Regions from separate parts of the Arthrobacter sp. TJ-263 genome, predicted to be linked through region 1. Evidence: predicted binding sites of a transcription regulator. Region 1 holds the regulator's gene; the other holds the start of a gene.

Region 1 (6,477 bases):
CGGGCACGAACGAGCGCCGCGACTGTTTCGATGCCGCCGACACGAGCGACACCCACTTCTGCCGGCCCTTCTCGGCCTTGTCGCCGCGCCAGCGCACGATGCTCCGCTCGGCATGCCAGGGCACGACGGCGTCGATCCCGAGTTCGGTCGCCGCCTCCACGGCCTGCTCGTCGCGTCCGCCCTTGGCGAGGGCCTGGACGAGGATCAGCCGGTGCCGCGGTGCGGGCTCCTGGCCGGCCGTCTCCACGGCGACCTCGACGGTCCCGCTCCCGACGGCCGTGATGACGCCGCCGATCCGGAAACCGGCACCGTCGGAGACATCGAGGTGCTCGCCCGCGCCGAGGCGGCGGACGGTCGCAGCGTGCCGCCCCTCGTCCCCGCCGAGCACGAAGACACTGCCGGGGGTCGCCGCACGGACCGCCTCACCCGGTCCGAAGAACAGGGGACGCGTCATGGTCAGCGGTTCCCGAGCCGCTCCCGCAGGCGGGCGAAGACACCGGAGCCGCTGCTGGCCAGCTGGCCGTCGGTGTACTCCTCGTTGCGCAGCTCGGCCAGCTTGCGCAGGAGCTCCTCCTGCTGCGGGTCCACGTTGCGCGGGGTCTCGACGTTGAGGTGGACCCGCAGGTCACCCCTGCCCTGGCTCCGCAGGTGCGTGACGCCGAGTCCCCGCAGGGTCAGGATCTCGCCGGGCTGCGTGCCGGGCTTGATATCGAGCTCCTGGTCGCCGTCGTAGGTGTCCAGGTGCACCGTGGTGCCGAGCGCCGCCGCCGTCATGGGGACGCTCAGTGTCACGTGCAGGTCGTCGCCGTCGCGCAGGAAGGTGGAGTCGGTGGCGACCCGGATCTCGACGTACAGATCGCCCTGCGGTCCGCCGGCCGTCCCGGCCTCGCCCTGGCCGGCCAGCTGGATGCGCGTGCCGGTGCTGACGCCCGCGGGGACCTTGATGGTCAGGGTGCGGCGGGCGCGGACGCGGCCCTCGCCGCTGCACTCGTGGCAGGGGCTGGGGATGACGGTGCCGAAGCCCTGGCAGGTGCCGCAGGGGGCGCTCGTCATGACCTGGCCGAGGATCGAGCGGACGGCCCGCTGGACCTGGCCCGACCCGCCGCAGATGTCACAGGTGCGGGGTGAGGTGCCGGGCTGGCAGCAGCTGCCGTCGCAGGTGGGACACGTCTCCGCGGTGTCCACCTCGATCTTCTTGTTGGTGCCGAAGACGGCGTCCTTCAGATCGATGCGCACGTTGATGAGCGCGTCCTGTCCCCGACGCGTCCGCGAGGGGGCGCCGGCCTGCTGGCCACCGCCGCCGAAGAAGGTCTCGAAGATGTCCTGGAAGGCGAAGCCCGAGCCCGAGTACCCGGCGCCGTAGCCGCTGTCCGTCCCGTTCTCGTTGCCGGTGGTGTCGTAGACCCGCCGCTTCTGGGGGTCGGACAGCACCTCGTAGGCGTGGCTGACGCGCTTGAACTCCTCCGACGCGTCCGGACCCGGGTTCACGTCGGGGTGGAGCTTCCGGGCGAGCTTGCGGTACGCCTTCTTGATTTCCTCCCCGGTTGCACCCTGCGCTACACCGAGGACCTCATAGTGATTACTCACTCGTACACATCACTTCCTGTTGAACGTTCTGTCATCTGCTCGCCGGCTGTGCCGGCGGAAAGGCCGTGGTCGGCCGTGGGCGGCCGTCGACTACCCAGAACCGCTGCCCGCTCCCGTGTTATTCCTCGAGGATCCTCGAGAGGTAGCGGGCGACGGCGCGCACCGCCGCCATCGTCGTCGGGTAGTCCATGCGGGTGGGGCCGAGGATCCCGAGCTTCGCTCCGGCATCCGGTCCGTACCCTGTCGCCACCACGGAGGCCTCCGACAACCCTCCGTAGGGGTTCTCGCTCCCGATCCGCACCGAGATGCCGCGCGCGTCGTATTCCATCTCCGACAGCAGCCTCAGCATGACCACCTGCTCCTCGAGAGCCTCCAGGACGGGGCCGATGCTCAGCGGGAAGTCCCCGGTGGAGCGGGCCAGGTTGGCCGTCCCGGCCAGCAGGATGCGATCGTCCCGTCCGAGCCCGGCGAGCTGTTCGAGTGCCCTGACGATCGTACCCCCGTGGGCACGGAGGCCTGGAGGGAACTGCGAGAGGGCGAGGCCGAGCTCACCCGGGAGCGCCGCGAGCTTCACGCCCGACACGGCGGACAGGATGCGCTGCTTGAGCTCGGCGAGCTCGGACTCCTCGATGTCCGCGTGGGTCCGTACGATGCGCTGCTGCACGGTGCCGTTCGTCGCGATCAGGACGACGAGGATCTGCTGCGGGGCCAACAGCACGCATTCGATGTGCCGCACGGACGCCCCGCCGACGCGGGGGAACTGGACGACGGCCACCTGGTGGGTGATCTGCGCGAGCAGCCTCACCGTGCGGTCCATGACGTCGTCGAGGTCCTCCGCACCCTCGAGGAGGGTCTGGATGGCCTTCTTCTCCGGCGCGGACAACGGCTTGACCTCGGAGATGCGGTCCACGAACAGGCGGTAGCCCTTGTCGGTGGGGATGCGTCCCGAGCTGGTGTGCGGCGCGGTGATCAGGCCCTCCTCCTCGAGGACGGCCATGTCGTTGCGGATGGTGGCCGAGGAGACGCCGAGCCGGTGGCGGTCCACCAGGGCCTTGGACCCGACGGGCTCCCGGGAGTGGACGTAGTCCTCGACGATGGCCCGGAGCACCTCCAGGCGTCGCGGTTCACTCATTCCTGTGTCACCTCCGGCTCCGTTCCTCCCCTGGGCTCGCGTGGCAGGCGGGTACCCCCACGGTTAGCACTCGACACGCCCAAGTGCCAAGTCTAGTACGTCCGCTTCGATTGTTAGCATTGGGATCCCGGGCTGCGGCAGACCGTCGGAGCCCCCGTGGGAAGGACACACCCGGGATGGACTACAGCTGGGGAGCCCGCGACCTAGCGGCCCCGAAGCGGGTGGAACTCGCCGATGTCCCTGTGGAGAAGGACATGGTCCTCGAGGACGTCCAGAGCGGATTCGTGGGCGCGGTGGTCCGCGTCGAGAAGTCCGGCGGTCTCCACGTGATGGTGCTCGAGGACCGGCGCGGCAAGACGCGCACGTTCCGGCTCGGCCACGGCTTCCTCCTCGACGGACGCCCGGTCCACGTCGTCGCTCCCGTCCCGGGCGCCGCCCGCACCGCCGCCCGCACCGCCAACCGCACCGCCTCCGGCTCCGTGCGGGTGGAGAACGCGAGGGCCAGGACCGCCCGCGCGAGCAGGATCTGGGTGGAGGGCCAGCACGATGCCGAGCTCGTCGAGAAGGTGTGGGGCGACGACCTGCGCCTGGAGGGGATCGTCGTCGAGCCGCTGCACGGCGTGGACGACCTGGAAGGCGCCATCCGCGCCTTCGGCCCCGGTCCGCAGCGCAGGCTCGGCATCCTCGTCGACCACCTGCTCCCGGGCACCAAGGAATCCCGGATCGCGCAGCAGGCGATGACCGCTCCCGGGGCCCGCGGCAACGTGCTGATCGTCGGCCACCCGTACGTGGACGTCTGGCAGGCCGTGAAGCCGACGGCGCTGGGCCTGGCGGCCTGGCCCGTGGTCCCCCGCGGCCAGGACTGGAAGACGGGCATCCTGGCCGGTCTCGGCTGGCCCCACCACGACCAGGCCGCCGTGGCCAACGGATGGAAACGCATCCTCGGCCGGGTCAGCACCTACGCGGATCTGGAGCCTTCCCTGCTGGGCCGGGTCGAGGAAGTGATCGACTTCCTCACCGCGGCTCCGGGCGGTTCCTGAGCCGGGCGGTCCCGGCCACCACGTATCCTTGGATCACACTCCGGGGGAAGTTCTTCGACAGCCAGCAAAGGAATCCACGTTGTCCAATACCGCCGACCGCCAGCACCACGGACGGAGCGAGTCGCAGCCCGCATTCGAAGGCACTCCGGCGAACGCCCTTCCCCTGACGGCGTCGGAGGATCGCCAGTTCGCGACCCTGGCCCACTTCGGAGGGATCCTCGGATTCATCCCCTCCCTGCTGATCTTCCTCATCTTCAAGGATCGCGGCCCGTTCACGGCCCAGGAGTCGAAGGAGGCGCTGAACTTCACGCTCCCTCCCACGATCCTCGCGCTGGTTACCTGGCTGCTCTCCCTGGTGCCGGTCGTCGGCGGGGTGTTCGCCGTCGCCAACGCCCTCATCTGGCTGACGATCACCATCTTCTCGGTGAACGCCGGCATCCAGGTGAACCGCGGCCGGCCCTACCGCTACCCCCTGAACCTGCGCCTCATCCGCTGAACCACCGACCCGTTCCGGATGGGTCGGTGGGCGGCCACCGGCTCAGTCGGGCAGCAGCCGGCGCACGACGGCATCCGCGAGCAGCCGACCCCTGAACGTCAGGACCACGCGACCCGCGAAGGCCGCCGCCGGCTCGACGAGCCCGTCCGCGATCAGGCCCGCGACGGCCCGACGGCCCGACGACGTGAGGGTGTCGGCGGCAAGCCCCTCCCGCAGGCGCACCCGCAGCATCACGTCCTCGACGTAGCGGTCCTCGTCCGACAGGACCTCGCGTCCGGCCGCCGGGGAACGGCCCGCCGCCAGGGCGTCCGCGTAGGGGCGTGGGTGCTTCACGTTCCACCAGCGGGTGCCGCCGACGTGCGAGTGGGCTCCCGGGCCCGCTCCCCACCAGTCACTGCCGCGCCAGTAGGCCAGGTTGTGCCGGCAGGCGTCGGCGGGGGTGCGCGCCCAGTTGCTCACCTCGTACCACTGCAGCCCGCCCTCGGTGAGCATCTCGTCCGCGAGGGCGTACTTGTCGGCGTGGTCGTCGTCGTCGATCGGCGGCACCTGCCCGCGGCGGATGCGCGATGCGAGCTTCGTCCCGTCCTCGATGATGAGGGCGTAGGCGGAGATGTGGTCGGGGCCGTAGAACAGCGCCGTGGCCAGGGATGTCCGCCAGTCCTCCAGGGACTCCCCCGGGGTGCCGTAGATCAGGTCGAGGCTGACCTTCAGCCCGGCCTCCCGGGCCCATTGCACGGCCTGCGGGACGCGCTCCGGGGAGTGGGTCCGGTCGAGGACCGCCAGGACGTGCGGCACGGCGGACTGCATGCCGAAGGAGATCCGGGTGAAGCCGGCCTCCCGAAGGACCCCCAGCGATTCCGGCGTGACGGAGTCCGGGTTCGCCTCGGTGGTCACCTCGGCGTCGGGCGCCAGTCCCCACCGGTCACGGGCCGCCCGGAGGATCGCCGCGAGGTCCTCCGCGGGGAGCAGCGTGGGCGTCCCGCCCCCGAAGAAGACCGTCGCCAGTGGCCGTGGTGGCACACCCGAGGCTTCGAGCACCCGGGCGCCGAGGGCGAGTTCCGTGAGGACGGAGCCGGCGTACGCGTCCTGCGAGGCGCCGCCGCCGAGCTCCGTGGCCGTGTAGGTGTTGAAGTCGCAGTAGCCGCACCGGACGGCGCAGAACGGGATGTGGACATAGAGGCAGAAGGCGCGGTCGACGGCTCCCCGCGCTGCGGAGGACGGCAGGACGCCGTCCTCCGGTGCCGGCAGGCCGAGCGGCAGGACGCTAGGCATGACGTCCCGTCCACCCGGAACAGTGGCGCATCACTTCTTGGCTTTGTCCTTCGACTCGTCGGAGGACAGGGCCGCGATGAAGGCTTCCTGGGGAACTTCCACGCGCCCCACCATCTTCATGCGCTTCTTGCCTTCCTTCTGCTTCTCGAGCAGCTTGCGCTTGCGGGTGATGTCGCCGCCGTAGCACTTGGCGAGGACGTCCTTGCGGATCGCGCGGATGCTCTCCCGGGCGATGATGCGGGCCCCGATCGCGGCCTGGATGGGGACCTCGAACTGCTGGCGCGGGATCAGCTCGCGGAGCTTGCCCGTCATCATGACGCCGTACGCATAGGCCTTGTCGCGGTGGGTGATGGCACTGAAGGCGTCCACCTGCTCGCCCTGCAGGAGGATGTCCACCTTGACGAGGTCGGACACCTGGTCGCCGTCGGCCTTCCAGTCGAGGGACCCGTAGCCGCGGGTCTTGGACTTCAGCAGATCGAAGAAGTCGAAGACGATCTCCGCGAGCGGCAGCCGGTACCGGATCTCGACGCGCTCCTCGGACAGGTAGTCCATGCCGCCGAGGACACCGCGGCGCTGCTGGCAGAGCTCCATGATGGCGCCGACGAACTCGGACGGTGCGAGGATGGTCGCCGACACCATGGGCTCGCGCACCTCGGCGATCTTGCCCACGGGGTACTCGCTGGGGTTGGTCACCTTCAGCACGCGCTTGTCCTCGAGGGTGACCTCGTACTCCACGTTCGGTGCGGTGGAGATGAGGTCGAGGTTGTACTCGCGCTCGAGGCGCTCGCGGGTGATCTCGAGGTGCAGCAGCCCGAGGAAGCCGACGCGGAACCCGAAGCCCAGCGCGGCCGAGGTCTCGGGCTCGTAGACCAGGGCGGCATCGTTCAGGGTGAACTTCGCGAGGGCATCGCGCAGCACGGGATAGTCGGTGCCGTCCAGCGGATACAGAC
Region 2 (6,477 bases), on a different contig from region 1:
TCAACCTGCAGCCCAACGACAGCACGGCGCTGCTGGACACCACCCCGGACGCGAACCAGCTGCTGCGGAACCTCCACTCACGCGGTCGCAATGCGATCCGCAGGGCCATCCGGGAGGGCGTCGAGGTCCGGCGCATGGAGCCGACGCAGGAGACCTTCGAGGCCATGTACTCGCTCATGGCGCACATCGAGGATCGCTCGACCGCCCGGATGCGCTCGTTCGAGTACTACAGCCGCTTCTGGCAGAACTTCGTCGACGCAGGGCAGGGCCGCTTCTACTTCGTGTACGAGGACGGGCAGCCCTCGGTCGGTGCCTTCGTGGTCAACTACGGCACCAAGGGCACCTACAAGGACGGCGGGTCCCGACCGGGGAGGACCCAGTACGGGGACTCGCATCTCGTGCAGTGGCGGGCCATCACCGATCTCAAGGACGAGTTCGGGATCGTCGAGTACGACTTCTGCGGCACCCCGCCGGGCGACCGGTTGAAGGACAAGGACCACCCGTTCCACGGCCTCGGGCTGTTCAAGACGAGTTTCACCAAGACGGTGACGGATTTCGCCGGTTGTTACGACCTCGTGGTCAGCGGCTGGAAATATCGTGTGTGGAACACGATCGCGGAGCGTGTGGCGCGCCAGATCCACTGGCGACGCACGCATCAGCCGTTCTACTGAGCAAGGGCCCGCAGAGGGCGCTGTGATCGACGCATGAAAGGCCGCTGTGACAGACGGTTCGACCCCGGCGGACGGGCTCCTGCCCCCTGATCCGTCGCCCGTGGCGGAGGCACTCCCGGTGATCCAACGCCCGTTCGACCCGTCCGACGACGAGAAGCGTCAGCTGGCGGCGGGCAAGGGAGGTGCCGTCAGGAAGGGCGCCAGGGCCGGGGCTCCACCGAAGCGCCCGGCGTCGGAACCGAGGGTCCCCCGGTCGTCCCGCCAGCGGCAGCCCGCCGCGAGCCCCACGGACGCGCTTCCGACGACACCGCGGAGCGTGCCGTCGTCGAGCCGGTCCAACGCGGCGGCTCGGAACGTGCTCCGCCGCCTCGTGCAGGGCGAAGCTCCACCCACCCAGGCGATGAGCATCGTGGAGCGGCTCGCCGGCAGCCCCTACGCGAACCCGATGATCCAGGTCGGGGGCCCCGACGCCGGTGCCCGCAAGGCCCTCGATTTCGCCCTGAACCTCGCCGAGACCATGTTCCGGTACGGCGCGGGCGCCCTGGAGGTGGAGACGAGCATCATCGCCGTCACCGCTGCGTTCGGCCTCGACCACATCGAGGTGGACATCACCAACCAGTCCGTGATCATCAACTACTCCGCGAAGGACCAGACGCCGACGACGGTGCTGCGGGTGGTCCGTTCGTGGACGAACAACTACGCAGGCCTCACGGCCATCCATCGGCTCGTCTCGGACATCGCCGACGGCGGGGTCTCCCGGACCGAGGCCGCCCAGCGACTCGACGAGATCACCCACCGGCCCAAGCCCTTCCCCCGCTGGATGGTGACCGCCGCCTTCGGCATCTTCTCCGCCGCCATCGTGGCCTTCGTCGGCGGGACCCTGCTCGGCTCGCTGGTCGGCTTCATCAGTTGCATCCTCGTCGACCTCGTCAGCCGCAAGCTGGGGGAGTGGCGCGTCCCGGAGTTCTTCTCCGTCGCCACCTCTGCCGCGCTGATCACCCTGATCGCGATGCTGTTCTGGTGGCTCGAGGTGCCCATCACGCCGGCGCTGGTGGTGGTGGGCGGCATCCTGCTGCTCCTGCCGACGGGTCGGCTCGTCTCGGCCACACAGGACGCCATCAACGGGTTCCCGGTCACGGCCGCAGGCAGGTACCTCTCCGCGATCCTCGTCTTCGCGGCGCTCGTGGCCGGGATCGCCGTCGCGCTCGTGGCCGGATCAGCGATCGGGATCCCCGAACTCGAGGTGTTCGAATCGTCCGGCAGCCAGTACCCGTGGCCGCTGGTCGCGGTGCTCGTCCTCATCGCCGTGGCCATGATCTGCATCGCCGAGCAGACCGACGTGAAGCTCGTGCTCCCCACGTCGCTCGTCGCCGTCGCCGGGTATCTCCTGATGATCAGTGCCGTCGCGGCGGGCGTCGGGTACCGGTTGGCGCCGGCCCTCGCCGCCGTCCTGATCGGTGGACTCTCGCGCGTCGTCGCCCTCCGCCTGGGTGCCCCCCAGCTCGTGGTCGCGGTTCCCGCGGTGCTGTTCCTCTACCCCGGGCTGTCCATCTTCCGCTCGATGTACATGCTCACCATCGAGTCGGAGATCGTCTCCGACGGCGCGCTCGGCCTCTTCAACGCCCTGACGGTCGTACTGGCGATCGCGGCGGGCGTGGTCCTCGGCGACAACCTGGCGCGGCCGTTCACGCGGAAGCTCAGCTCCGACGAGCGGCAGCGGAACCGGCGGCGATAGCCGCACACCTCGGGATGCCGCGCGGCGACGCCGTCGCCCCGCGGGGCCGCGTCAGCCGGTCCGGCCCGCCGTGTGCGTCCAGTCGATGGGGTCGGCGCCCTGCCGGGTCAGGAGTTCGTTGGCGCGGGTGAAGGGCCGGGAGCCGAAGAACCCGCGGGAGGCAGAGAGCGGGCTGGGGTGCACCGACTCGACCGTCGGCGTCGGGCCGAGCAGCGGCTTGAGGCGGAGTGCGTCCTTGCCCCACAGGATGGCCACGAGCGGCCCGCCCCGCGCCACGAGGGCGCGGATGGCGGCGTCGGTGACCTCCTCCCACCCCAACCCCCGGTGCGACGCCGCCTCGCCGGCGCGGACCGTCAGCACACGGTTGAGCAGGAGGACACCCTGCTCGGCCCAGCCGGACAGATCGCCCGATGCGGGCGGCTGCGCGCCCACGTCGGAGGCGAGTTCACGGTAGATGTTCGCCAGGCTGCGGGGGATCGGCCGGGTCCGCGGATCGACGGCGAAGCTGAGCCCGACGGCGTGCCCGACCGTGGGGTACGGGTCCTGCCCCACGAGAACCACCCGGACGCCGTCCAGCGGCGTGGTGAAGGCCCGGAGGATCCGGGTGGCATCGGGCAGGACCCGGCGTCCGCCGTCGAGGTCCTCCGCCAGGGACACCGCGAGGCGGTGGAGGACGGGCTCCACCGGCTTGAGCGCGGCCGCCCAGTCGGCGGGAACGAGGTCCTCGATCCGGGCCGGGGCGGCGAAGGGGAAGACCGAGGGGTTCGGGGCCGGGTGCCCGTCGGTCCGGGGTTCCGCGGTGCCGGTCCCGCGGCCGCCCGCAGGCGTGTCCGGCAGGTCGAACAGAGTGGGGTCGGCGGAGGTCATGACCCCATTCTCGCCCGGGCAGCCGGATCATATCGTCCGAATGACAGTGTTGTCATTCCCGATTATCATGGGATGACAGTTATGACCGCTGACGGAAGGCACAAAAGAGATGGCCGAGCCACAGCGGCATTCGGATGACGCGACGTCCGGGACGGACGACCGGCTGGCCCTGGGCGACCGCGAGCAGCGGATGCTCGCCCTCGAACGCGAATGGTGGAAGTACTCCGGCGCCAAGGAGCAGGCCATCCGGGATCTCTTCGGCCTGTCCGCCACGCACTACTACCAGGCGCTCAACGCCCTCATCGACACCGAAGCGGCCCTCGCCCACGATCCGATGCTCGTCAAGAGGCTGAGGCGCCTCCGGTCCACCCGGCAGAAGGCACGCTCGGCCCGCCGGCTCGGCGCGGACATCTAGCACGTCCCGCCATTCTCGACGAGCGAAGGACCACCCCCATCCATGACTGATCACCCACGGGACGAGTTCGACCGCGTCCCGGCATCGTCCGCGCGCCAGGGAGTCCACCGCGAGCGGCTCATCACGGCACGGTCCAACGGCCTCGCCCTCAAGATCGCCGCGGGGGTCCTGGCGCTCCTGGTCGGTCTGGGGTCGTTCTTCCTTCTGCCCCGCCTCGGCTTCACGGGAGCGGCCGACGCCGGCGTGACGCCGACGTCGAGCCCCGGAGCCTCCGCGACGTCGGAACCCTCGGGCACCGCATCCGCCGGAGCCACGAGCGGGCCGGGCGGGACCGCGACCGACGGCGCGTCCGCGGACGCCTCCGAGGGCGCGGACGCCGCGGACCGGGCCCAGACCGTCAACGTCCTCAACGGCACGGGGACGCCGGGCCTGGCGGCCGTGGCGGCCGGTCGGCTTGCTTCGGCCGGATGGACGTCCGCCCTCCCCGGGAACTGGGCCGGTGTCCCCGTGGACGCTTCCGTGGTCTTCTACAACGGCGAGGAGCAGCGGACCGACGCGGAAGCCGTGGCCGCGGACCTCGACATCGCGAATCTCGTCGAGAGCGTCGGTATCTCGCCGGCCATCTCGGTGGTCCTCGGCCCCGAGTTCCAGTAGCCGGCGGACCCTGCAGGGCGTCCGGGGCAGCGTCCGCCGGGCAGCGCCGGAGGCCGGCCCGCCGACGACACCGTCGGGTCGGGGCACAGCGGCCGGGGCCGTTCGGCGCCCGACCTGCCGGCGCGTCGGTCCCTCCTGCGCGGCGGACTCCTCAGGGTCCGGACCGCCTGCTGACGACGACACTGTGCCTCCCCGGACACGTGGTCCGCTCGACCTGTGCCCTTGCGGATGTCCGCACCACGGCATCAGGACATCACCGGCCGGACGCCCTGACGATCCCCACCGGGTGGCCCAGGCGGGTTGCACTCATAGGGTGGGAGTGCTAATTATTGAGTTAGCACTCGCGCGCGCAGACTGCTAAGACTGTGCGTGGCGCGTGAAGCAGGCAAACCTCTGTGGTGGGGGTGGAGCAGGAACGTGAAAGAGATCGTTCCGGCTTCATCCGGCCGTCGCGGGCACCACACGCAGGCAAGCATTCACATGCTGAAATGCAACCGTCCCGAAAGGACCTAAGCCGTATGGCCAAGATCATTTCTTTTGATGAAGAGGCCCGCCGCGGCCTCGAGCGGGGCCTCAACATCCTCGCTGACGCCGTCAAGGTGACCCTCGGCCCTCGTGGCCGCAACGTCGTGCTCGAGAAGAAGTGGGGTGCCCCCACCATCACGAACGACGGCGTGTCCATCGCCAAGGAGATCGAACTCGACGACCCGTTCGAGAAGATCGGCGCCGAGCTCGTCAAGGAGGTCGCCAAGAAGACGGACGACGTCGCAGGCGACGGAACCACCACCGCCACCGTGCTCGCCCAGGCCCTGGTCAAGGAAGGCCTGCGCAACGTCGCAGCCGGCGCCGACCCCCTGAGCCTCAAGCGCGGCATCGAGAAGGCCGTCCAGGCCGTCACCGAGGAACTGCTCGCCTCCGCCAAGGAGATCGAGACCAAGGAGGAGATCGCTGCCACGGCCTCCATCTCCGCCGGTGACGACGAGATCGGCGCCCTCATCGCCGAAGCCCTGGACAAGGTGGGCAAGGAAGGCGTCATCACGGTCGAGGAGTCCAACACCTTCGGGTTGGAGCTCGAACTCACCGAGGGCATGCGCTTCGACAAGGGCTACATCTCGGGCTACTTCGTCACCGACGCAGAGCGCCAGGAGACGGTCCTCGAGGACCCCTACGTCCTGATCGTGAACTCGAAGATCAGCAACGTGAAGGATCTCGTCGCAGTCCTCGAGAAGGTCATGCAGTCGGGCAAGCCCCTGCTCATCATCGCCGAGGACATCGAAGGCGAAGCCCTCGCGACCCTCGTGGTCAACAAGATCCGCGGCACCTTCAAGTCCGTCGCCGTCAAGGCTCCGGGCTTCGGTGACCGTCGCAAGGCGCAGCTCGCCGACATCGCCATCCTCACCGGTGGCCAGGTCATCGCCGAGGAGGTCGGCCTCAAGCTCGAGACCGCTACCCTCGACCTGCTCGGTACCGCCCGCAAGGTCGTCGTGACCAAGGACGAGACCACCATCGTCGAGGGTGCCGGCGACGCCGACGCCATCGCCGGACGCGTGGCGCAGATCCGCGCCGAGATCGACAACTCCGACTCCGACTACGACCGCGAGAAGCTGCAGGAACGCCTGGCCAAGCTGGCCGGCGGCGTTGCAGTCATCAAGGCCGGCGCCGCAACGGAGGTCGAGCTCAAGGAGCGCAAGCACCGCATCGAGGACGCCGTCCGCAACGCGAAGGCTGCCGTCGAGGAAGGCATCGTCGCCGGTGGTGGCGTGGCCCTCATCCAGGCCGGCGCCAAGGCGTTCGCCAACCTCAAGCTCACGGGCGACGAGGCGACGGGCGCGAACATCGTCCGCGTCGCCATCGACGCACCGCTCAAGCAGATCGCCTTCAACGCCGGCCTCGAGCCCGGCGTCGTCGTCGACAAGGTCCGTGGCCTGCCTGCAGGCCACGGCCTGAACGCTGCCACCGGCGTGTACGAGGACCTCCTCGCCGCCGGGGTGAACGATCCCGTGAAGGTCACCCGCTCGGCCCTGCAGAACGCAGCGTCGATCGCAGGCCTGTTCCTCACCACCGAGGCCGTCGTGGCCGACAAGCCGGAGAAGGCAGCTCCTGCCGGCGGCGGCGACGACATGGGCGGCATGGGC

The links. Region 1 encodes HrcA, which represses chaperone genes, less so after heat shock. Its sites were predicted from a motif close to TTNGCACTCGNNNNNNNCGAGTGCNAA; they were not measured.
Region 2: a site for HrcA is predicted at 4,677-4,703, ahead of groL (chaperonin GroEL). Genes of this name have one in related genera too.

The regions. Positions count from the first base shown of each region.
Region 1 covers NZ_JBZCNE010000001.1:573,966-580,442, forward strand. Annotated here, with positions in the region: gene AC4D2F_RS02690 (16S rRNA (uracil(1498)-N(3))-methyltransferase) at 1-454, opposite strand, end outside; gene dnaJ (molecular chaperone DnaJ) at 457-1,587, opposite strand; gene hrcA (heat-inducible transcriptional repressor HrcA) at 1,706-2,719, opposite strand; gene AC4D2F_RS02705 (DUF3097 family protein) at 2,896-3,759, shown strand; gene AC4D2F_RS02710 (DUF4870 domain-containing protein) at 3,839-4,255, shown strand; gene hemW (radical SAM family heme chaperone HemW) at 4,298-5,527, opposite strand; gene lepA (translation elongation factor 4) at 5,558-6,477, opposite strand, start outside.
Region 2 covers NZ_JBZCNE010000002.1:756,233-762,709, reverse strand. Annotated here, with positions in the region: gene AC4D2F_RS14055 (lipid II:glycine glycyltransferase FemX) at 1-671, shown strand, start outside; gene AC4D2F_RS14050 (threonine/serine exporter family protein) at 718-2,406, shown strand; gene AC4D2F_RS14045 (uracil-DNA glycosylase) at 2,458-3,273, opposite strand; gene AC4D2F_RS14040 (DUF3263 domain-containing protein) at 3,383-3,688, shown strand; gene AC4D2F_RS14035 (LytR C-terminal domain-containing protein) at 3,731-4,342, shown strand; gene groL (chaperonin GroEL) at 4,861-6,477, shown strand, end outside.